Parazoarcus communis: one gene and its partner. The protein of the gene in region 2 binds, or shares a complex with, the protein of the main gene of each other region. Links are inferred from orthologs where the notes say so. Each region holds a gene or a part of one and is shown on either strand. Other genes may lie near its edges. The genes, in order: CEW87_RS12100 and uvrB.

What was found.
Region 1: the proteins of uvrB (region 2) and CEW87_RS12100 are in contact, whole or in part, in a crystal structure (PDB 7EGT), measured with the Thermus thermophilus proteins. The link is inferred for Parazoarcus communis from one-to-one orthologs. Residues at the interface, in WP_096411307.1 of Thermus thermophilus: Glu23, Leu25, Arg26, Asp27, Gly28, Glu29, Arg30, Phe31, Arg55, Glu326, Asp327, Phe328, Glu379, Ser382, Gln383, His398, Gly400, Arg401; in WP_096412145.1 of Thermus thermophilus: His654, Arg656, Phe657, Gln666, Asp668, Glu669, Lys680, Arg681, Leu682, Ser683, Lys685, Tyr686, Ala687.

What each region holds. Positions count from the first base shown.
Region 1 is NZ_CP022188.1:2,626,873-2,637,422, reverse strand. The notes cover bases 1,498-4,510. They hold CEW87_RS12100 (UvrD-helicase domain-containing protein), read right to left. Parts: upstream 4,112-4,510; coding sequence 1,883-4,111; downstream 1,498-1,882. Other genes in these bases: CEW87_RS12095 (hypothetical protein), read left to right, coding at 4,457-4,510; CEW87_RS12105 (ParA family protein), read left to right, coding at 1,498-1,839. Outside these bases: CEW87_RS12110 (NADP-dependent malic enzyme), read right to left, coding at 1-740; more of CEW87_RS12105, read left to right, coding at 1,060-1,497; more of CEW87_RS12095, read left to right, coding at 4,511-4,786; leuS (leucine--tRNA ligase), read left to right, coding at 5,034-7,655; LPS assembly lipoprotein LptE, read left to right, coding at 7,666-8,181; holA (DNA polymerase III subunit delta), read left to right, coding at 8,178-9,185; CEW87_RS12075 (glutamate-5-semialdehyde dehydrogenase), read left to right, coding at 9,273-10,550. UniProt on the Escherichia coli protein: A helicase with DNA-dependent ATPase activity. Unwinds DNA duplexes with 3'-5' polarity. Translocates on single-stranded DNA with 3'-5' polarity. Initiates unwinding more efficiently from a nicked substrate than double-stranded DNA.
Region 2 is NZ_CP022188.1:3,683,861-3,694,377, reverse strand. Bases 4,435-7,414 are described here. They hold uvrB (excinuclease ABC subunit UvrB), read right to left. Parts: upstream 6,971-7,414; coding sequence 4,898-6,970; downstream 4,435-4,897. Other genes in these bases: CEW87_RS16815 (amino acid aminotransferase), read left to right, coding at 7,115-7,414; CEW87_RS16825 (low molecular weight protein-tyrosine-phosphatase), read right to left, coding at 4,435-4,888. Outside these bases: CEW87_RS16840 (RluA family pseudouridine synthase), read right to left, coding at 1-881; CEW87_RS16830 (Rne/Rng family ribonuclease), read left to right, coding at 1,296-4,313; more of CEW87_RS16825, read right to left, coding at 4,418-4,434; more of CEW87_RS16815, read left to right, coding at 7,415-8,320; CEW87_RS16800 (MFS transporter), read right to left, coding at 9,033-10,235; CEW87_RS16795 (LysR substrate-binding domain-containing protein), read left to right, coding at 10,339-10,517. UniProt on the Escherichia coli protein: The UvrABC repair system catalyzes the recognition and processing of DNA lesions. A damage recognition complex composed of 2 UvrA and 2 UvrB subunits scans DNA for abnormalities.

The DNA of each region.
Region 1 (10,550 bases), 1.1 Mb from region 2 along the record:
CGCGCATCGGTGACCTGAGCATAACGGGCCTTGGTCGGCTCCATCTTCTCGTCACGGCCCTGATAGATCACGCCCTTGGAGTCGCAAACGTAGACGTTCTCACGCTTCAGACCAAGGCTGACCATGAGGTCCAGGCAGGCAATGGCGGCCGCGCCGGCGCCGGAACACACCAGCTTCACGGTGGCGATGTCCTTGCCGACGACCTTGAGACCGTTGATCAGGCCCGCCGACGAGATGATTGCGGTACCGTGCTGGTCATCGTGGAAGACCGGAATCTTCATGCGCTCGCGCAGCTTCTTCTCGATGTAGAAGCACTCCGGCGCCTTGATGTCCTCGAGGTTGATACCACCCAGCGTCGGCTCAAGCGAGGCGATGATGTCGATCAGCTTGTCGGGGTCATTCTCGTTGAGCTCGATATCGAACACGTCGATATTGGCAAATTTCTTGAACAGGCAGCCCTTGCCTTCCATGACCGGCTTCGACGCCAGCGGGCCGATATTGCCCAGACCGAGCACTGCTGTGCCGTTGGTGACCACGGCTACCAGGTTGCCACGGCTGGTGAGTTCACGTGCCTGTGCGGGGTCTGCGACGATGGCATCGCAGGCGGCTGCCACACCGGGCGAATAGGCAAGCGCGAGATCGCGCTGGTTGGTCAGGCCCTTGGTGGGCACGACCGAAATCTTGCCGCGTGTCGGCGCACGGTGATAGTCCAGAGCCGCTGCGATGAAATCCTGATCCATGAGTTCTCCCTCTCGGTACAGTATGGTGTTCGTGTGAACATCCGGACAGGACAATAGGCGCTTGCCCTTGTCCTGCCAATTGCGATCATCCGCAGCGTTTTCTTTTTGCTCTGGCACGAGCTGCCTTGCCACGGACCGGACCCGACCGGGCCCGCATGCCGAGCGCCCCGGGGAGTAGGCTGCAACGGTCATGAATAACGAGTCGGAAGTTTAGCGCAGCGCTCGCGGCTTGGGCAGGTGTGCCCTGCGCAAAACAGCTATCCGGGATAGGTTTGCCGATTTTTGGCACAATGCCGCAACAACCGGAGGGGAATCGACGATGCGACGCGTGGTGTTCAATCAGAAAGGTGGGGTCGGCAAATCCACCATTACCTGCAATCTGGCAGCAATCAGCGCCCAACAGGGCAAGCGCACGCTGGTCATCGACCTCGACCCGCAGGGCAACTCCACGCAGTACCTTCTCGGCGTCTCGGGCGACTCGCTTGACAGCACGCTGGCCGACTTCTTCGACCAGACGCTAAATTTCAAGCTCAATCCGAAAGCAACCAGCGACTTCATCGTCGCCAGCCCCTTCGACGGCCTGCACGTCATGCCCTCCCACCCGCAACTGGAAGAGCTGCAAAGCAAGCTGGAATCGCGCTACAAGATCTACAAATTGCGCGACGCACTCGACGAACTCGCCGAGGAATACGACTGCGTCTATATCGACACGCCGCCCGCGCTCAACTTCTACACCCGCTCGGCCCTGATTGCCGCCAACGCCTGCCTGATCCCGTTCGATTGCGACGACTTCTCGCGCCGCGCGCTCTACTCCCTGCTCGAGAACGTGGAGGAAATCAAGACCGACCACAACCGCGACCTGAAAGTCGAAGGCATCGTGGTGAATCAGTTCCAGGCACGCGCCAGCCTGCCGCAAAAAGTGGTGCAGGAACTGATCGATGAGGGCTTGCCCGTACTTGAGCCCTACCTGTCGGCCTCGGTGAAGATCAAGGAGTCACACGAACAGGCCAAGCCGATGATCCACCTCGAGCCCAAGCACAAACTCGCGCAGGAATTCGTCTCCCTGCACGACAATCTGGCACGCAAGTACGGCGCCTGAGCGGCGTGGGCCTGCACAGGCCCGCCGCCACTCTGGAACGCACTCAGGCCGGATCGAGCTTGGCCACTGCGAGCAGAAGCCACTTCATCCCCGCCGAGCCGAAGTTCACCTGAACACGGGCGTCACTGCCGCCGCCCTCGGCGGCGACGATCACGCCCTGCCCGAACTTGGCGTGGCTCACGTTCTGACCAATGCGCAGACCGCCGGGCAAACTGGCAAACGCAGGCCGCGGTTCGCGCTGCGTTGCGGCCGGTTTCGCGGACGACGTGAAGTAGGCTCCGCCAGCGCCGCCGGTCGCGCCACCAAGTGCCGCACGGGGACTCGGCGGGCTGAGCCACTTGGTGAGCCCGACCGGAATCTCCTCGAGAAAGCGTGAGCGCAGGTTGTAGCGAGTCTGACCGTGGAGCATCCGGCTCTGTGCAAATGACAGATACAGGCGCTCGCGGGCGCGCGTCACCGCCACATACATCAGCCGCCGCTCCTCCTCGAGCCCCTCGGCTTCGAGAATGCTGTTCTCATGCGGAAACAGGCCTTCTTCAAGCCCCGACAGGAAGACCACGTCGAATTCCAGCCCCTTGGACGAATGCACGGTCATCAACTGCACCGCATCCGCCCCCTGATCCGCCTGATGGTCGCCCGCCTCGAGCGACGCATGGGCAAGAAAGTCGGCAAGCTGACGGTGCTCGCCGGCATCCGCCGGATCTGCGCCGGGCGCGCCCGCCTGCTGCTCTGCAACGAAGTTGGCTGCCGCGTTCAACAGTTCGTCCAGGTTCTCCAGGCGCTCGCTCCCCTCTTTCTCACTCTTGTAGTGATCTCGAAGACCGGAACGATCCAGTACGTGATCAATGAGTTCGGGAAGGGTCAGCGGCCCGGTATCACGCCGCAGATCCTCGATCATCCTCAGGAACTGGCCCAGCGCGGTTCCCGCCTTGCCCGTCAGGTGGGGCACGGTGGCATACAGGCTGGTGTTGTAGGTGCGCGCGGCGTCCTGCAGCACCTCGATCGAACGGGCACCGATACCGCGCGTGGGAAAATTCACCACCCGCGCGAACGCAGTGTCGTCGTCCGGATTGGCGATCAGGCGCAGATAGGCAAGCGCGTGCTTGATTTCCTGGCGCTCGAAAAAGCGCAGGCCGCCATAGACCCGGTACGGAATACCGGCCGAGAAAAGGCGATGCTCCAGCACGCGCGACTGCGCGTTTGAACGGTACAGCAGCGCAATCTCGGCGCGGGAACGTCCATCGCGCACCAAGCCCTGTATTTCCTCCACGATCCAGCGCGCCTCGTCAGAGTCGGCATAGGCCTCGAACACACGGATCGGCTCGCCCGCCCCCTGGTCGGTCCACAGGTTTTTGCCCAGGCGGTGCGTATTGAAGCGAATGATCGCATTCGCCGCATCCAGGATATTGCTGTGCGACCGATAGTTCTGCTCGAGGCGAATGACGTTCTTGACCTGAAATTCACGCTCGAAATCGCGCATGTTGCCAACTTCCGCACCGCGAAACCGATAGATGCTCTGGTCGTCATCCCCTACGCACAGCAAGGCAGCGCCCCCCTCGGCGCCATCTGCCGCCAGCAGCTTCAGCCAACGGTACTGCAGCCTGTTGGTGTCCTGAAACTCATCGACCAGGATGTGCCGGAAACGCCGCTGATAGTGGCGCCGAATCGGCTCATTGCGTTCGAGCAACTCGTAGGTGCGCAACAGCAACTCCGCGAAATCCACAACAGACTCGCGCTGGCACTGCGCTTCATACTCTTGGTAGAGCTGAACGCGTTGTTTGGTGAAGTCGTCCCAGGCCTCGACTGCATGGGGGCGATTTCCCGCCTCTTTCTGGCCATTGATGAAGTGCTGAAGCTCACGTGGCGGGAATTTCTCGTCGTCGACATTCAGCGTCTTCAGCAAGCGCTTGATCGCGGCCAGCTGGTCGGCCGAATCCAGAATCTGGAACAGCTGCGGCAGGCCGGCATCACGATGATGTGCGCGCAACAGCCGGTTGCACAGACCATGGAACGTGCCGACCCACATGCCACGCGGGCTGACTGGCAGCATCGCGCCAAGGCGGGCGAGCATCTCCTTTGCCGCCTTGTTGGTGAAGGTGACGGCGAGAATGCCGGACGGATCGACCTGGCCGGACTGGATCAGCCAGGCAATACGGGTGGTCAGGACGCGGGTCTTACCCGAACCTGCGCCCGCGAGAATGAGCGCATGTTGCGGCGGCAGGGTAACGGCCTGAAGTTGTTCGGGATTCAGATTGGCAAGCAGTTGGGACATGAGTTTTCCTTTACTGCTTCTATTTTAACCGCTGATGCCGCACAGCCCGCTAGCGCTGGCGTCGAGCGGGACCGGTTGTGGTGAGCGGGGGGTGACTATAACTAATGGAATAGTGTTGCGTTTCCGACACAGAAACTTGATCCCGGCTGGGGGCTGCGATACGCTGAAATTGTGCACAGCAACAAATTGATGAACTTTTTCACGGCAATCTTGCCAGACACCGCATAGAATGCTTCTTAAGAAGCCAATATTTTTTATCGCAGCACAACATACGGAGCGCAAGGCGCAGGTCCACAAGACCCCGAACGCGCACGAGGGCCGACAACGGCCACACGGAGAATACAGATGAAAGCACCCAAACTACTTCCCTGGTACGCCCGCAAGGCTGGCGTCCCGATCGAGCGCGCCAATGCACTATGGCGCAAGGCCGTACGCGAAGCCACCGCCGAAACCGGCTGGGTGGGCAATTCAGAGTACTGGGGTGCTGCCAATGATATTTTCCTCGACCTGCTCGAAGCCGAAAAGGAAACCTTGTGCACACCGTGCGTCACGCCCATTCTTCGCAGCCAGCAGCGCATGTGGAACATGCCCCTGACCGCGATGGAAGACATGCTCAAGGCGATGTCCACCAACTGGCAGCGCCAGACCGGCATCAAACCCCAGAAAGCCGCCTGATCGATTCGAATTCGGCCGCTGCCACCACTGCGCAGCGCCCACCGCCTCCCTCCCTCTCCTTCATCGGAGATTTGGCATCCGGCCCCTCCGCCGGGTGCCATTTTTTTGCTGAACCCCCGAAAAGAGCAGTTCTCCAGCCCCACACCGGCAGCGGAATCGGCATTCAGGCCCGACTGCCCGAGCGCCGACACCGGGCTTCGCGATATACTTTCGCGTTTTCAACGCTTTGAGCGCACGCACCCCGCCCATGCAGGACAAATACCAGCCCGCCGCCGTCGAAACGGCCGCCCAGCAGCACTGGGACGCCACCTCGGCCTTCCGTGTATCCGAAGACGCCAGCCGTCCCAAATACTACTGCCTGTCGATGTTCCCGTACCCGTCGGGCAAGCTGCACATGGGACATGTGCGCAACTACACGATTGGCGACGTACTGGCGCGCTTTCATCGCATGCGCGGTTACAACGTGCTCCAGCCCATGGGCTGGGACGCCTTCGGCATGCCCGCCGAGAACGCGGCCATCCAGAACAACGTCCCGCCGGCGAAGTGGACCTACGCCAACATCGATTACATGAAGACCCAGCTCAAGCGCCTGGGCTTTGCCATCGACTGGTCACGCGAGATCGCCACCTGCACGCCGGAGTACTACCGCTGGGAGCAGTGGCTGTTCACCCGCCTCTACGAAAAAGGCCTGATCTACAAACGACTTGGCACGGTGAACTGGGACCCGGTCGACGACACCGTGCTCGCCAACGAGCAGGTCATCGACGGCCGCGGCTGGCGCTCAGGCGCACTCGTCGAGAAGCGCGAGATCCCCATGTACTACATGAAGATCACCGCCTACGCCGACGAACTGCTTGAAGCGCTGGATGGCCTGTCCGGCTGGCCGGAGCAGGTCAAGCTGATGCAGAAAAACTGGATCGGCCGCTCGGAAGGGGTCGAGGTGCACTTCCCCTACGACCTCTCGACCGTTGGCGCATCAGGCGTACTCAAGGTGTTCACCACCCGCGCCGACACGCTGATGGGCGCAACCTACGTCGCCGTCGCTGCCGAACACCCCCTCGCCACCCAGGCGGCTGCAGGCAACGCCGAACTGGCTGCCTTCATCGAAGAATGCAAGCGCGGCGGCGTCGCCGAAGCTGATCTGGCAACGATGGAAAAGAAAGGCATGCCCACCGGCCTGCGCGTGGTGCATCCGATCACCGGCGAATACCTGCCGGTGTGGGTCGCCAACTACGTGCTGATGGGCTACGGTGAGGGCGCTGTGATGGCGGTTCCCGCCCACGACGAGCGCGACTTCGCCTTCGCCACCCGCTACAAACTGCCGATCACGATGGTGGTGCGCTCCACCCGCGACGCCTACGAGCAGACCGTTTCACCGTGGATCGACGCCTACGCCGAACAAGGCCGGCTGGTCAATTCCGGCAAGTACGATGGACTGCACTTCCAGGATGCAGTCGATGCGATCTCTGCCGACCTCGAAGCCAAGGGACTGGGCAGTAAGCGTATCCAGTATCGCCTGCGTGACTGGGGCATTTCGCGCCAGCGCTACTGGGGCTGCCCGATCCCGATGATCCACTGCGACGACTGCGGCGACGTGCCAGTGCCGGACGAGCAGTTGCCGGTGGTGCTGCCCGAGAACGTCGAGGTGACCGGTCGCGGTTCGCCGCTGGCCAAGATGGCGTCCTTCTACGAATGCAGCTGTCCCAAGTGCGGCAAGCCGGCCAAGCGCGAAACCGACACCATGGACACTTTTGTCGAGTCGTCCTGGTACTTCCTGCGCTACGCCTGTGCCGACAGCAACACTGCAATGGTCGACGAGCGCGTCAATTACTGGGCCCCGGTGGACCAGTACATCGGCGGCATCGAGCACGCCATCCTGCACCTGCTGTATTCGCGCTTTTTTACCCGCGCCATGCGCGATTGCGGCCTGGTCAATGTGTCCGAGCCCTTCGCCAACCTGCTCACGCAGGGCATGGTGGTTGCCGAAACCTATTACCGCGACCTCGACGGCGGCAAGAAGCAGTGGATCAACCCGGCTGACGTCACTGTCGAGCGTGACGAGCGCGGTCGCATCGTGGCCGCCAAGCTCACCAGCGACGGCCTGCCGGTCGTGATCGGCGGCGTCGAGAAGATGGCGAAGTCGAAGAACAACGGTGTCGACCCCCAGGCGCTGGTGGATCAGTACGGCGCGGATACCGCACGTCTGTTCACCATGTTCGCCGCCCCGCCCGATCAGCAGCTGGAATGGTCCGACTCCGGCGTTGAGGGCGCGTCGCGCTTCCTGCGCCGGGTGTGGAACCTCGGCCATGTCTTCGGCAGCGAGATGCGCGCTGCACTGCCCGCTGCACGCCAGCTGGCTGCAGGCAAGCTGCCGGCCGATCTTGCCGACGTGCGCCGCGAGATTCACACCCATCTGAAACAGGCCAACTACGACTTCGGCAAGCACCAGTTCAATACCGTGGTGTCGGCCGCAATGAAGATCCTCAACGCGCTCGAAAAGGCGCCGCGTGACAACGCCGCAGCCCACGCCGAACTGACCGAAGAGGGGCTTTCCATCCTGTTGCGCCTGCTGTCGCCGATCACCCCGCATATCGCACATGCGCTGTGGACGGACTGCGGCTTCGGTGAAGACATCCTCGCTTCAAGCTGGCCCGAGCCCCTCGAGGCCGCGCTCAAGCAGGACGAAATCGAGCTGATGGTGCAGGTCAATGGCAAGCTGCGCGGCAGCATCAAGGTTGCTGCAGAGGCCAGCAAGGCCGAGATCGAAGCGCTCGGACTGGCTTCCGAAGCCGCACAGAAGTTCATGGAAGGGAAGCCGCCGAAGAAAGTCGTCGTCGTTCCCGGCCGTCTGATCAACATCGTGGTCTGAGGACGCACTCATGCACTCCAATACTGCCCGCCGCCGCCTGCTCAAAGCAGGCGCGGCACTCGCAGCCTCGGCCATGCTTGCCGGCTGCGGCTTCCATCTGCGCGGGCCTCAACCCCTTGCCTTCTCCACCCTGCATGTCAGTGTCAGCGAGTTCTCCGACCTTGGCTCGGCGATTCGCCGCAAGGTGGAAAACAGCGGTACCACAACGGTCACCGAAAATGCAGGCAAGGCGGAGGCCAGACTTCAGATTCTTGCAAACGAGCGTGGCCGGGAAATCCTCAGCCTCACGAGCTCCGGTACGGTGCGCGAGTACCAGCTCACCCAGCGCATCCGTTTCCGCCTCATCGACAACAAGAACGTCGAGCTGATCCCGCCAACGAACATCTCGGGACAGCGCGAGTACACCTTCGACGATGAAGAGGTGCTAGGCAAGGAGCAGGAAGAAGCGCTGCTCTATCGCGACATGCAGGCCGACCTCGTGCAGCAGATCATGCGCCGCCTGGCGGCCTATCGCCGGCCACAGTGAACCTGAGGCCAGACCAGCTCGCGAGCCAGCTCGACAAGCCACTGGCGCCACTGTGGGTGCTTTTCGGCAACGAGCCCCTGTTGGTGCTCGAGGCCGGCGATGCAATCCGGGCAAGCGCCAGGCGGCAGGGCTTCTCCGAACGTGAAACGCTGGTCGTCGGCCAGGGTTTCCGCTGGGAAAGCCTGACCATGGCGGCCGGCAACATGTCGCTGTTCGGCGGCGAAAAGCTGGTCGACCTGCGCATTCCCACAGGCAAGCCCGGCCGCGAAGGCGGGGACGCACTGCAACGCTACCTCGCCCACTTGCCTGCGGGCGTGCTCACCCTGATCACGCTCCCCGAACTCGACTGGCAGACGCGCAAGACGGCCTGGTTCAAGGCGCTCGGCGAGCACGGCATCATCATCGAGCTCAATGCGCCCGAGCGCGAACGCCTCCCTGCCTGGATCGCGCATCGCCTTGCCGCCCAGCAGCAGTCTGCCGACCCCGAAGCACTGAGCTTCATCGCGGACCACGTCGAAGGCAACCTGCTTGCGGCCCACCAGGAGATCCGCAAGCTCGGTCTGCTGCATCCGGAAGGCAAACTCAGCCTCGAACAGATTCAGGACGCCGTGCTCAACGTTGCCCGCTACGACATCGACAAGCTGCGTCAGGCGGTGCTCGAAGGCGACCCTGCACGTTGTGCGCGACTCCTCGAAGGACTCAAGGGAGAAGGTGCTGCCCCTCCGCTGATCCTGTGGGCGCTCGCCAACGAAACCCGCAGTCTCGCCAGTCTGCGCGCCGGGCGCGATGCAGGGCAGCCACTCGCCGCGCTGTTCAAGAGCGAGCGCATCTTCGACAACAAGCGTCAGCAGGCGCTGGGTCGTGCGCTGGAGCGCCTGAGCCAGTCCGGGCTGCGCGCCGCGCTGATGCACGCAGCGCGCATCGATCGCATGATCAAGGGGCTGGTCGCCGGCGATGTCTGGGACGAGTTTCTGCAACTGGCACTGCGACTCGCCCGCCGATAAGTTCAATGGCCGGATTGCACAAGCGAACCACACGAAGCACTTTCAATGCTTTAATTCCTGTTTGGCTCTAGCGCTGCGAAGATACAGATGGACATCCAGAACTACATGCAAACTCTCGGGCGACAGGCCCGCGCCGCATCCCGTCTGCTGGCTGCGGCCTCATCCGAGGCCAAGAACACTGCCCTGCTGGCCATGGCAGCTGACATTCGGGCACGTGCCGCCACCTTGCTGGCCGCCAACGCGCAGGACCTTGAAGCTGCGCGTCGCGCCGGTCTCGAGCCGTCCATGATCGACCGCCTGACGCTCACCGAGAAGGGCGTCGAGGCCATCGCCGTCGGCCTCGAACAGGTCGCGGCACTGCCCGACCCGGTCGGCGAGATCACCGACGTCAAGCGCCGCCCGTCGGGCATTCAGGTCGGCAAGATGCGGGTGCCGCTCGGCGTCATCGGCATCATTTACGAAGCCCGGCCCAACGTCACAGCGGATGCTGCCGCGCTATGCCTCAAGTCAGGCAATGCGGCCATCCTGCGCGGTGGCAGCGAGGCCCTGCACTGCAACCAGGCGATTGCCGAGTGTGTGCGCAACGGACTTGCCGCCGCTGGTTTGCCGGAACATGCAGTACAGGTTGTCGACACCACCGACCGGGCTGCCGTCGGTGCCCTCATCACCATGCCCGAGTTCGTGGACGTTATCGTGCCGCGTGGAGGCAAGGGCCTGATCGAGCGCATCTCGCGCGAATCCAGAGTCCCCGTGATCAAGCACCTCGATGGCAACTGTCATGTGTACGTCGATGACGAAGCCGACCCGACGCGTATCGTACCCATCGTCGAGAACTCAAAGACCCAGCGCTACGGCACCTGCAACACCGCCGAGTCGCTGCTCGTTTCGCGCACGGTGGCCGACCTCTGCCTGCCCGCCATCGGCACCATGCTCGCCGGCAAAGGCGTCGAGATGCGCGCCTGCCCGGAATCACTCGCGCTGCTGACGGAAGCCGGCATCGCCGCCGACAAGCTCGTGGCCGCGACGGAGCAGGACTGGAGCGAGGAGTACCTCGGGCCGATCATCGCGGTGAAGATCGTTGCTGGCCTGGATGAAGCCATCGAGCACATCAACACCTACAGTTCGGGACACACCGAGTCGATCCTGACCGAGAATTACACGAACGCCATGCGCTTTCTGCGCGAGGTCGATTCGGCCTCCGTCATGGTGAATGCGTCCACGCGCTTCGCAGATGGTTTCGAATACGGCCTCGGCGCAGAGATCGGAATCTCGACCGACAAGATCCACGCCCGCGGCCCTGTCGGACTTGAAGGCCTGACCAGCCAGAAGTGGATCGTTTTCGGCAACGGAGAAATCCGCCGCTGA
Region 2 (10,517 bases):
ACGAGCTGCTCACCCGTGAGCGGATGAACGAAACTCAGTTTCGCTGCGTGCAGGAACATGCGTTTCAGACCCTCACCTTCCAGCGCCTTGTTCAGCGCGAAATCGCCGTACTTGTCATCCCCGCACAACTGAAAGCCGAGGTGCGCAAGATGGACGCGGATCTGATGCGTTCTGCCGGTCTTGAGTTCGACCTCGAGCAGACTGAACCGCTTCCAGCGCCGCACCAGCCGGACGATGCTATGCGACGGCTTGCCCTCGGGGCTGACCCGAACCCGCCGCTCCCCCTCCGGGGTCAGATACTTGTACAGCGGCGCCTTGACGTGCTGAACGGGGTTGATCCAGCGTCCGGGCACCAGGGTCAGGTAACGCTTCTCCATTGCGCCTTCGCGCATCATGTCATGCAGCGCAGTCAGCGCAGAGCGCTTCTTGGCAACGATCAGCAGCCCGGACGTTTCGCGATCAAGGCGGTGCGCAAGCTCGAGCATCTTCAACTCGGGACGCTGAACCCGCAATTGCTCAATCACCCCGTGACTGATGCCGCTGCCGCCATGAACCGCCTTGCCGGAAGGCTTGTCGATGACAAGAAGCGCGTCGTCTTCATACACGACCGGCAACGCTTTCCCCGCCGGAGGTGGAACGGAACGCGCCGACTCGGAGATTCGCATCGGCGGAATGCGCACTTCGTCCCCCACCACCAGGCGGTAGGTCTGCTGCACACGCCCCCCATTCACCCGCACCTCTCCACTGCGCAAAATGCGGTAAACATGGCTTTTCGGCACGCCCTTTGCAATACGCAACAGGTAGTTATCGATGCGCTGACCAGCGGCAGCCTCATCAATCCTTTCGTGCCGAACCGCAATCGCTTTGCCTTGAGTCGTCATCCTGAAATATACTTCCCTGCGGTTGATTCCGGTTGCGGTCGGCATCCCCTCGCGCCACGAGGCGGTTGAGGATGAACGACGATGAGCCCGCACAAGCGCTCCCGGAAAACCGAAGCGTGCCACACGAAGCCCAAAAAGGCGCCGATGGTAACGCAATCGACAAACTTCGACACACCCATCCAGCCTCACGGTTGGATTTAGACGCGCAACACATACGCAGGATCAAATGCATTTGTCTGCTGATCCAAGGACACTGGCAGACAGATTCAAGAGAGTATCGACCAGCCGACCCATCACAGCCAATATTGACTACCGGATGAAAGTAGCCCTACCCAACTGCTCCTGACCCCGGAAAGCGCGATGGTGCGCGCCGTTCGTCCTGCCCGTGTGCATTGCGCGGGAGAACGATCCAAAATGAAGCGAATGCTCTTTAATGCGACGCAGGCAGAAGAACTGCGCGTCGCAATCGTTGACGGTCAGAAACTGATCGACCTCGACATCGAATCGGCCAACAAGGAAGAACGCAAGAGCAATATCTACAAGGCGGTCATCACTCGCCTCGAGCCCAGCCTCGAGGCCGCCTTTGTTGATTATGGCGCTGAGCGACATGGCTTCCTGCCCTTCAAGGAAATCTCGCGTTCCTATTTCCAGCCCGGCGTAGATGCCAGCAAGGCCAGCATCAAGGAAGCCCTGCGCGAAGGTCAGGAACTGATCGTTCAGGTCGAGAAGGACGAGCGCGGCAACAAGGGTGCAGCGCTCACCACCTATATCTCGCTGGCCGGCCGTTACCTCGTACTGATGCCGAACAACCCCCGCGGCGGTGGCGTATCGCGCCGTGTGGAGGGTGACGAGCGCGCTGAACTTCGCGAAGTCATGGATCAGCTCGAGAGCCCTGCGGGCATGAGCCTGATCGCGCGCACGGCAGCAATCGGTCGCGGCGCCGAAGAACTGCAGTGGGACCTTAACTACCTGCTGCAACTTTGGACTGCCATCGAAGGCGCAGCCCAGGGCCAGACCGGCGCGTTCCTGATCTATCAGGAAGGCAGCCTGGTGATTCGCGCCATTCGTGATTATTTCCAGCCCGACATCGGCGAGATCCTGATCGACACCGACGAAATCCATGAACAGGCTCACCAGTTCATGGCTCACGTCATGCCGGGCAACGTCAGCCGGATCAAGCGTTATAACGACGACGTTCCGCTGTTCTCGCGTTTCCAGATCGAACATCAGATCGAATCGGCTTACTCGCGCCAGGTCGGCCTGCCCTCCGGCGGTGCCGTGGTGATCGACCACACCGAGGCTCTGGTCTCGGTCGACGTCAACTCCGGTCGTGCGACCAAGGGTGCAGACATCGAGGAAACCGCGTTCCGCACAAACCTTGAAGCGGCCGACGAAATTGCGCGTCAGCTGCGCCTGCGCGACCTCGGTGGCCTGATCGTCATCGACTTCATCGACATGGAGTCGCAGAAGAACCAGCGCGAAGTCGAGAACCGCCTGCGCGACGCACTGCGCCACGACCGCGCCCGTGTCCAGACCGGCAAGATCAGTCGTTTCGGTCTGCTTGAGCTGTCGCGTCAGCGCCTGCGTCCGGCACTTGCCGAAACCAGCTACATCACCTGCCCGCGCTGCAATGGCACCGGCCACATCCGCAGCACCGAGTCGTCGGCATTGCACATCGTCCGCATCCTCGAAGAAGAGGCCATGAAGGACAATACCGGTGCAGTGCATCTGCAGGTGCCAGTCGATGTCGCTACCTTCCTGCTCAACGAGAAGCGGGTTGATATCGCACGCATCGAGTATCGCCACAAGGTTCAGCTGATCATCGTGCCGAACCGGCACATGGAAACGCCGGCGCACGAAATCGTCCGCTTGCGCCACGACCAGCTTAACCAGGAAGACATCGCGCTGGCCAGCTACCAGATGGTCCACCAGCCGACCGAAACCGAAATCGGCATGCCCGCCAAGGAAGGCGACAAGCCTGCGCGCCAGGAAGCTGCCGTGAAGGGCATCTCGCCCGCTCAGCCGGCGCCCGTTGTCGCACCGCGCGCTGAAGCCGCCCCTGTCGTAGCTGCTGCAGCACCCGCAAAGGGCTTGATTGCACGCTTCCTCGGCTGGTTGACGGGCGAGCCGACCCCGGCACCCACGCCGGCACCTGTCGCTGAAACGACGCCGAAGCGCGAATCGCGCGGTCGCGGCGAGCGCGGTGGCGAGCGCCGTGGTGGTCGCAATGGACGTCGTGACGGCCAACGCGGCGAACGCACAGAAGGCGAAGGCGGCAACACGCGTAACGGCGCCCGTGCCGAGAAAGCCGAGAACACGGAGCGCGAGAAGCCTCAACGCCAGACGCAAGAGCGTCAGGAACGTGGCGAGCGCACCGAACGTGGCGAACGCTCTGAAGAAGGCGGCCGCAGCCGTGGTCGCGGTCGTCAGCGTCAGCCGCGTCAGGACGACAATGCAAAGGCAGCAGAAGCGAGCACCGAGCAGATGGCCGATAACGCAGCCATCGTCGCTGCAGGCGCCGCAGAAGTGATTGTGACCGCAGCGCCTGCAGGCGAAGAAGGCGCACCCGAGAAGCGTCGTCGTCGCAGCAGGGGACGTCGTGACCGCCGCCCGGGTGAAAGCCAGGAAACGGTTGATCAGCAGGCAAATGCCGACAGCGATAGCTCCGCTTCCGAGAGCTCGACCGCAGCTGTGGCCACGGCGGCTGTTGCCGCGGCTACGGTCAGCGATGCAGCCCTTGAACAGACTGCCGCTGAGTTGCCTGTCGCTGTCTCCGAATCGGCGAGCCCGGTCGAAGTCTCGGTTAACGCCGAGCCGGCACCGATGCCGGTGCGCGCAGCTGCAACCGAGATGGCTCCCGTTGCTGCTGCAGCCGAAGTTGAGGTGCCAGCAATCGTGACAGCTGCAGCCGAAGTGCCTGCAGCTGAACCGGCTGTTGAAGCATCCAGCGCGGCCGAGGCACAAGAGCCCGCTACCGATCCGGTAAGGACCGAGATCGAGGCACCCGCCGCTATCGAAGCGCCGGTCGAGGCTGCCGCTGCAGCAGTTGAAACGACTGCTCCGGCAGCCCTTGAAGCAGTCGAAACGATCGCTGCTGAAGTGGCACCGGCTGCCGTCGAGGCAGAAGCTGCATCCGCAGCCGTCGAAGCTGAAACGGTCGTCGCGGCAGTCGAAGTCGAGTCCCCTGCTGTTGTCGAGGAAGTCGCTCCGGTTGCAGCAAGTGCGTCTGCACAGGCACCTGCAGCACTGGGCCCGATTGACCTTGCAGGCGTGCTCGAAGACGCTGGCCTGGTCATGATCGAAACCAGCCAGGACAAGAAGGTCAGCTTTGGCAACGGCGCACCGGAAGCGCCGCAGCAACTTGGCCGCAAGCCGCGTGCTGCAGTCGTCATCGCTGAAGAGCCCTTGCAGCAGGTAGAAACGCAGAAGTAATCACGTCAATGCCGCCCGACCGGGCGGCATGGTGTAGAAATGGCCGTCGGGGGACTCCCCTGCGGCCATTTTTTTCGCGTTGAGCGGAAGACCCCGAGAGTCGGTCAGCGGCCGTCCAGGGCGCCACCGAGCAGGCGATCGACGCCTTTCTCGCACAGATCCAGAACAAACTCGAAGCCGTTCACGCCGCCATAGTACGGGTCGGGCACCTCTTCCTCCCCAAGCTCGGGCGCAAACTCGAGAAACAGCGCGAGCTTGGGCTGATAGACCTCGGGGCAGTTGCGCACCATGTGCTCCAGATGCCCTCTGTCCATTGCCAGCAGCAGATCGAAGCGCTGAAAGTCAGTAATCTCGAGTTTGCGCGCGCGCAACGGCGAAAGATCGTAGCCGCGTTGCGCCGCAGCTTTCATGGCGCGTGGATCGGGCGGCTCTCCCGCGTGGTAGCCCTGCGTGCCTGCCGAGTCCACCTCGAAGTCGGACTCAAGCCCGGATGTTTCGATGAAGTGCCTGGCAATGCCCTCAGCGGTAGGCGAACGGCAGATATTTCCCGAACATACAAAAAGAATTCTCTTCATGCTCTCCCTTTAGGTGTTTCCGTGCTGATCAGCACCAAACGCCCGCTCCCTCAAGCGGAACAGTTCATCCCGAGCCGCTGCAGCCTTCTCGAATTCGAGGTTGCGAGCATGCTCCTGCATCTCTTTTTCCAGCTTCTTGATTGTCCGGGCCAGCGCCTTCTCGTCCATCAGCGCATAGTCAGCCCGCGCTTCGGCTGCAACCGAAGCCCTTTTCTCATCGTCCACGGAATAGACCCCGTCGATGATGTCCTTGATCCGCTTGGTGACGGTTTTGGGAACGATACCATTTGCCTCGTTGAAGGCAATCTGCTTCGTCCGCCGGCGCTCTGTTTCATCGATCGCGAGCTGCATCGAACGCGTGACCCGGTCGGCGTAGAGGATGGCCGTGCCATTGATATGACGGGCAGCGCGACCTATGGTCTGGATCAGGGAACGCTCGGAGCGGAGGAAGCCCTCCTTGTCCGCGTCGAGGATGGTCACGAGCGACACCTCGGGAATGTCCAGGCCTTCACGCAGAAGGTTGATCCCTACCAGCACATCAAACTCGCCCAGGCGCAGATCGCGAATGATCTCGACGCGCTCGACGGTATCGATATCCGAGTGCAGATATCGCACGCGGACGCTGTTCTCGTTGAGGTAGTCGGTGAGATCCTCGGCCATGCGTTTGGTCAGCACGGTCACCAGCACCCGCTCACCCACCGCAACCCGGGCCTTGATCTGGCTGAGCAGGTCGTCAACCTGAGTCGTTGCCGGACGGACCTCGACCAGCGGGTCGATGAGACCGGTGGGACGCACGACCTGCTCCACTACCTGCCCCTGGTGTTCGGCCTCGTACGCTGCAGGCGTGGCAGAGACGAAAATCGTCTGCGGCATCAGACGCTCGAACTCGTCGAATTTGAGCGGACGGTTATCCAGCGCCGACGGCAGCCTGAAGCCGTAATTGACCAGATTCTCCTTGCGCGAGCGATCGCCCTTGTACATCCCCCCCACCTGCCCGATCGACACATGCGACTCGTCGATGAACATCAGTGCGTCCTGCGGCAAGTAATCGATCAAAGTCGGGGGCGGCTCGCCCGGGCTGCGTCCGGAGAGATGGCGAGAATAGTTCTCGATGCCCTTGCAGAAGCCCATCTCGTTAAGCATCTCAAGATCGAAACGCGTGCGCTGTTCGATTCGCTGCGCTTCGACCAGCTGATTCTCGCCATAGAAATGTTCGACGCGGAGCTTGAGCTCGTCCTTGATGGCTTCGATCGCCTTCAGCACCGTCTCACGCGGCGTGACATAGTGGCTCGAGGGGTAGACGGTAAAGCGCCCGAGCTTCTGCTTCAGGTGCCCTGTAAGGGGGTCGAACAGGGTCAGATGCTCGACCTCGTCGTCGAACAGCTCGATGCGGATTGCCAACTCGGCGTTCTCGGACGGGAAAACGTCGATCACATCACCCCGCACGCGAAAGGTGCCGCGACGGAAATCGATATCGGAGCGCGTGTACTGCATTGCCACCAGACGCTGGATCAGGTCGCGCTGCCCGACCTTCTCGCCCTCGCGCAGGTGCAGGATCATCGCGTGATAGTCGACCGGGTCGCCGATACCGTAGATGCAGGACACGGTGGCCACGATGACCACATCGCGCCTTTCCATCAGGCTTTTCGTGGCCGACAGACGCATCTGTTCGATGTGCTCGTTGATCGACGAATCCTTCTCGATGAACAGGTCGCGCGACGGCACATAGGCTTCTGGCTGGTAGTAATCGTAGTAGCTGACGAAATACTCCACCGCGTTCTCGGGAAGAAACTCGCGAAACTCCGCATAGAGCTGCGCAGCAAGCGTCTTGTTGGGCGCGAGCACCAGCGCCGGACGCCCCATCTGCGCGATGACGTTGGCCATGGTGTAGGTCTTGCCGGAGCCGGTCACCCCGAGCAGGGTCTGGTACATCAGCCCGTCCTCGACCCCCTCGACCAGTTTCGCGATCGCAAGCGGCTGATCGCCAGCGGGCGGAAAGGGCCGGTGCAGACGAAACGGGCTGCCTTCGAAGGTAACAACGTCTGTCGTGCTCGCTGAGGCGCTACCGTCTGAACTCTGCATGCTAGAATTTCCGATTGTTTCAGCTGACGCCCGAACTTGAGGGTCCAGCTCGGGCAAACAACGATTATTTCCCAAAACGCGCGTCAAGGCACGGCCAGTTTCCCTGCCGGACGGGCGTGAACCGCAAGTGCTACTGGAGCTAACATGTCTGCATCGATCTTCGCCGCCGTCGAAATGGCACCCCGCGACCCGATCCTCGGTCTCAACGAGGCCTTCAATGCCGATACGCGTGCTGAGAAGGTAAACCTCGGCGTCGGCGTGTATTACGACGACAACGGCAAGATTCCGCTGCTGGGTGCCGTTCGCGCAGCCGAGAAGGTCCGCCTGGAAGCGATGCCGCCGCGCGGCTATCAGCCCATCGAAGGCGCAGCCACCTATAACACTGCAGTTCAGAACCTGCTGCTGGGCAAGGACTCGCAACTCATCGCCAACGGCCAGGTCGTGACCATCGAGGCCCTTGGTGGCACGGGCGCGCTCAAGGTCGGCGCTGACTACCTGAAGCGCCTGCAGCCGGGCGCGACGGTGTACATTTCGGACCCGAGCTGGGAAAACCACCGCGCCCTGTTCGAAGCCGCCGGCTTCCCGGTCGAAACCTATCCGTACTACGACGCAGCCACCCGCGGTGTTAACTTCGAAGGCATGAAGGCCAAGCTCAACAGCCTGCCCGCCGGTTCGATCATCATCCTCCACGCCTGCTGCCACAACCCGACCGGCGCCGATCTCTCCGACGCCCAGTGGAACGATGTGGTTGACGCCTGCCGCAGCCGCGGCCTGGTCCCCTTCCTCGACATGGCCTACCAGGGCTTCGCCGACGGCATCGAAGCCGACGCCGTCGCTGTGCGCGCCTTCTCCGCCAGCGGGCTGCAGTTCTTTGTCTCCAGCTCCTTCTCCAAGAGCTTCTCGCTCTACGGCGAGCGTGTGGGCGCGCTGTCGATCATCACCGCCGCCAAGGAAGAAAGCGCCCGCGTGCTGTCCCAGGTCAAGCGCGTCATCCGCACCAACTACTCCAACCCGCCGATCCATGGTGGCGCCGTGGTTGCAGCAGTGCTCAACTCCGCCGAGCTGCGTCAGCAGTGGGAAGATGAACTGGCCGGCATGCGTGACCGCATCCGCGACATGCGTACCAGTCTGGTCGAACAGCTCAAGGCTGCTGGTGTGGCACAGGACTTCTCCTTCGTCATCAAGCAGCGCGGCATGTTCTCCTACACCGGGCTGACCGCTGCACAGGTCGAGCAACTCAAGACCGAATTCGGTATCTACGCCGTGTCGACCGGTCGTATCTGCCTGGCCGCACTGAACACGAAGAACATCGGTTACGTCGCCAAGGCCATTGCCGCAGTCGTGAAGTAAGAAGGAGAGACGGGCTGCATAAAAAAATGCAGTTTATTTCTTGACGAACCAGAAGGCGCAGCCTACAATGCGCGCCTCTGTTCCTCGATAGCTCAGTTGGTAGAGCGCCGGACTGTTAATCCGTAGGTCCCTGGTTCGAGCCCAGGTCGAGGAGCCAGAAGAATTCAGCAGCGGCTGCACGCGATTTTTGCGACCGCGGGGGGAACCCCAAGAAAACGTTGCAGCAAGAGTTTATTCCTCGATAGCTCAGTTGGTAGAGCGCCGGACTGTTAATCCGTAGGTCCCTGGTTCGAGCCCAGGTCGAGGAGCCAGAAGCAAAGTGAAAATGCCATCCTTCGGGGTGGCATTTTTGCGTTCACGGGATGCGAAGTCAGCATCAGGATTGCTCAGATGGCTACGCCTTCCGTCGTTCGGCGACCGAACGAGGTAGATTGCCCCGGAGCCTCCAGACATCCCGCAGCCTCAAGCTGTGACGCAACGAAGATGTTCAGAGAACCCGGGGCCATTCAGTTTGCACAGCCAGCCGGTCTTAGCGTCAGCCCGCGCTCGTACGGCTTTTCGACCAGTTCAATCGGCACGTGCCCCGACAGCCCCTGCGCTGACCTTGCCAGCCAGAACGGAATGCAGCGGGCCATGCGTTCGATTACGGCGGTGATCTGACAACAAGCGTTCCATCGCAGTCGAAAACCCGGGCTTCTATTCCCCTGCCCCCTCACGGCGTGACTGGCGCAATACCTGCCGACAGTTCGATCTCTGCATCGCGCCGATCCAGCCTCCCGGCCCAAACTGTCAGGAACAATGCGACGAGTACCACCAGCGCGCCAACCCATGCAGTGTGGATGAGGCCAACGTGGGTCACGATCAAGCCGCCCACCCAGGCGCCAGCCGCAATGCCGACGTTGAAGGCTGCGATGTTCAGGCCCGAAGCCACATCCACGGCCTGCGGAGCAAAGCGTTGCGCCTGCTTGACCACATAGACTTGAAGACCCGGCACATTGCCGAAGGCAACACCACCCCACGCCAGTACGGTGACAAGCATCAACCAGCGATTCGGAGCGGTGATGCTCAGAACTGCCAGCACGACAGCGAGCAGCAGGAAAATGAGTTTCAGCGCCGGGATCGGCCCGCTTCGATCTGCAAGTTTGCCGCCCCACAGATTGCCAGCCGCGACCGAGACGCCATAAGCCAGCATGACCCCGCCAACCGCGCTGGCTGAATAACCCGTTATCTGCTCAAGAATCGGAGCCAGGAACGTGAAGGCGATGAACGAACCGCCGTAGCCCACGGCGGTCATCGCGTAGACGAGGAGTAACCGGGGCTGCGCCAGCACGCCGATCTGCTGACGAAGCGTAGCCGGCTTGCTGTGCGGTACGTTCCTGGGGACAAAGATCAGGCTTCCCATGAACGCGATCACACCCAGGGCTGCGACGGCGAGAAACGTGGCGCGCCAGCCAAAGTGCTGACCGATGAACGTGCCCATTGGCACACCCGTCACCAAGGCCACAGTCAGGCCAGTGAACATTATCGCGATGGCACTTGCGGCCTTCTCCTTGGGCACCACGCTCGCTGCGATGATCGACCCAATCGAGAAGAAGACGCCGTGGGCCAGTCCGGTCAGGATGCGCGCCACGATCAGGGACTCGTAACCTGGTGATTGCCAGGCGACCAGGTTGCCCGCCGTGAACAGTGCCATCAGGGCGAGAAGCAGCGCCTTGCGTGGCACCTTGCCCGTCAAGGCGGTGAGCACCGGAGCACCGACGGCGACGCCGAGCGCATAGAGGCTGACGAGTAGCCCGGCTGACGGCAGGCTGACGGACAAGTCAGCAGCGATGGTCGGGATCAGGCCAACGATGACGAACTCTGTCGTCCCGATGGCAAAAGCGCTGATGGTCAGCGCGAATAGCGCGATTGGCATGCTTGCATCCTTGTGTTGAGCGTTGAAAGAATGCGATGGTGGGTTAAATCACTTATGCTATAAAGTCCATAGTATTGAAAAAATATTTGCGTTTATATCAACAATGAAGACAACCCTGGATGAAATGCGGACGTTGATCGCGGTGGTCGATGCGGGTGCGCTGTCGCGTGCGGCCGACCATCTGAGGCTGACCGTATCGGCAGTCAGCCGAACCCTGGGGCGGCTGGAGCACAAGCTGAACACGACACTCCTTCGCCGCACCACGCGACGTCTGGAGCTGAC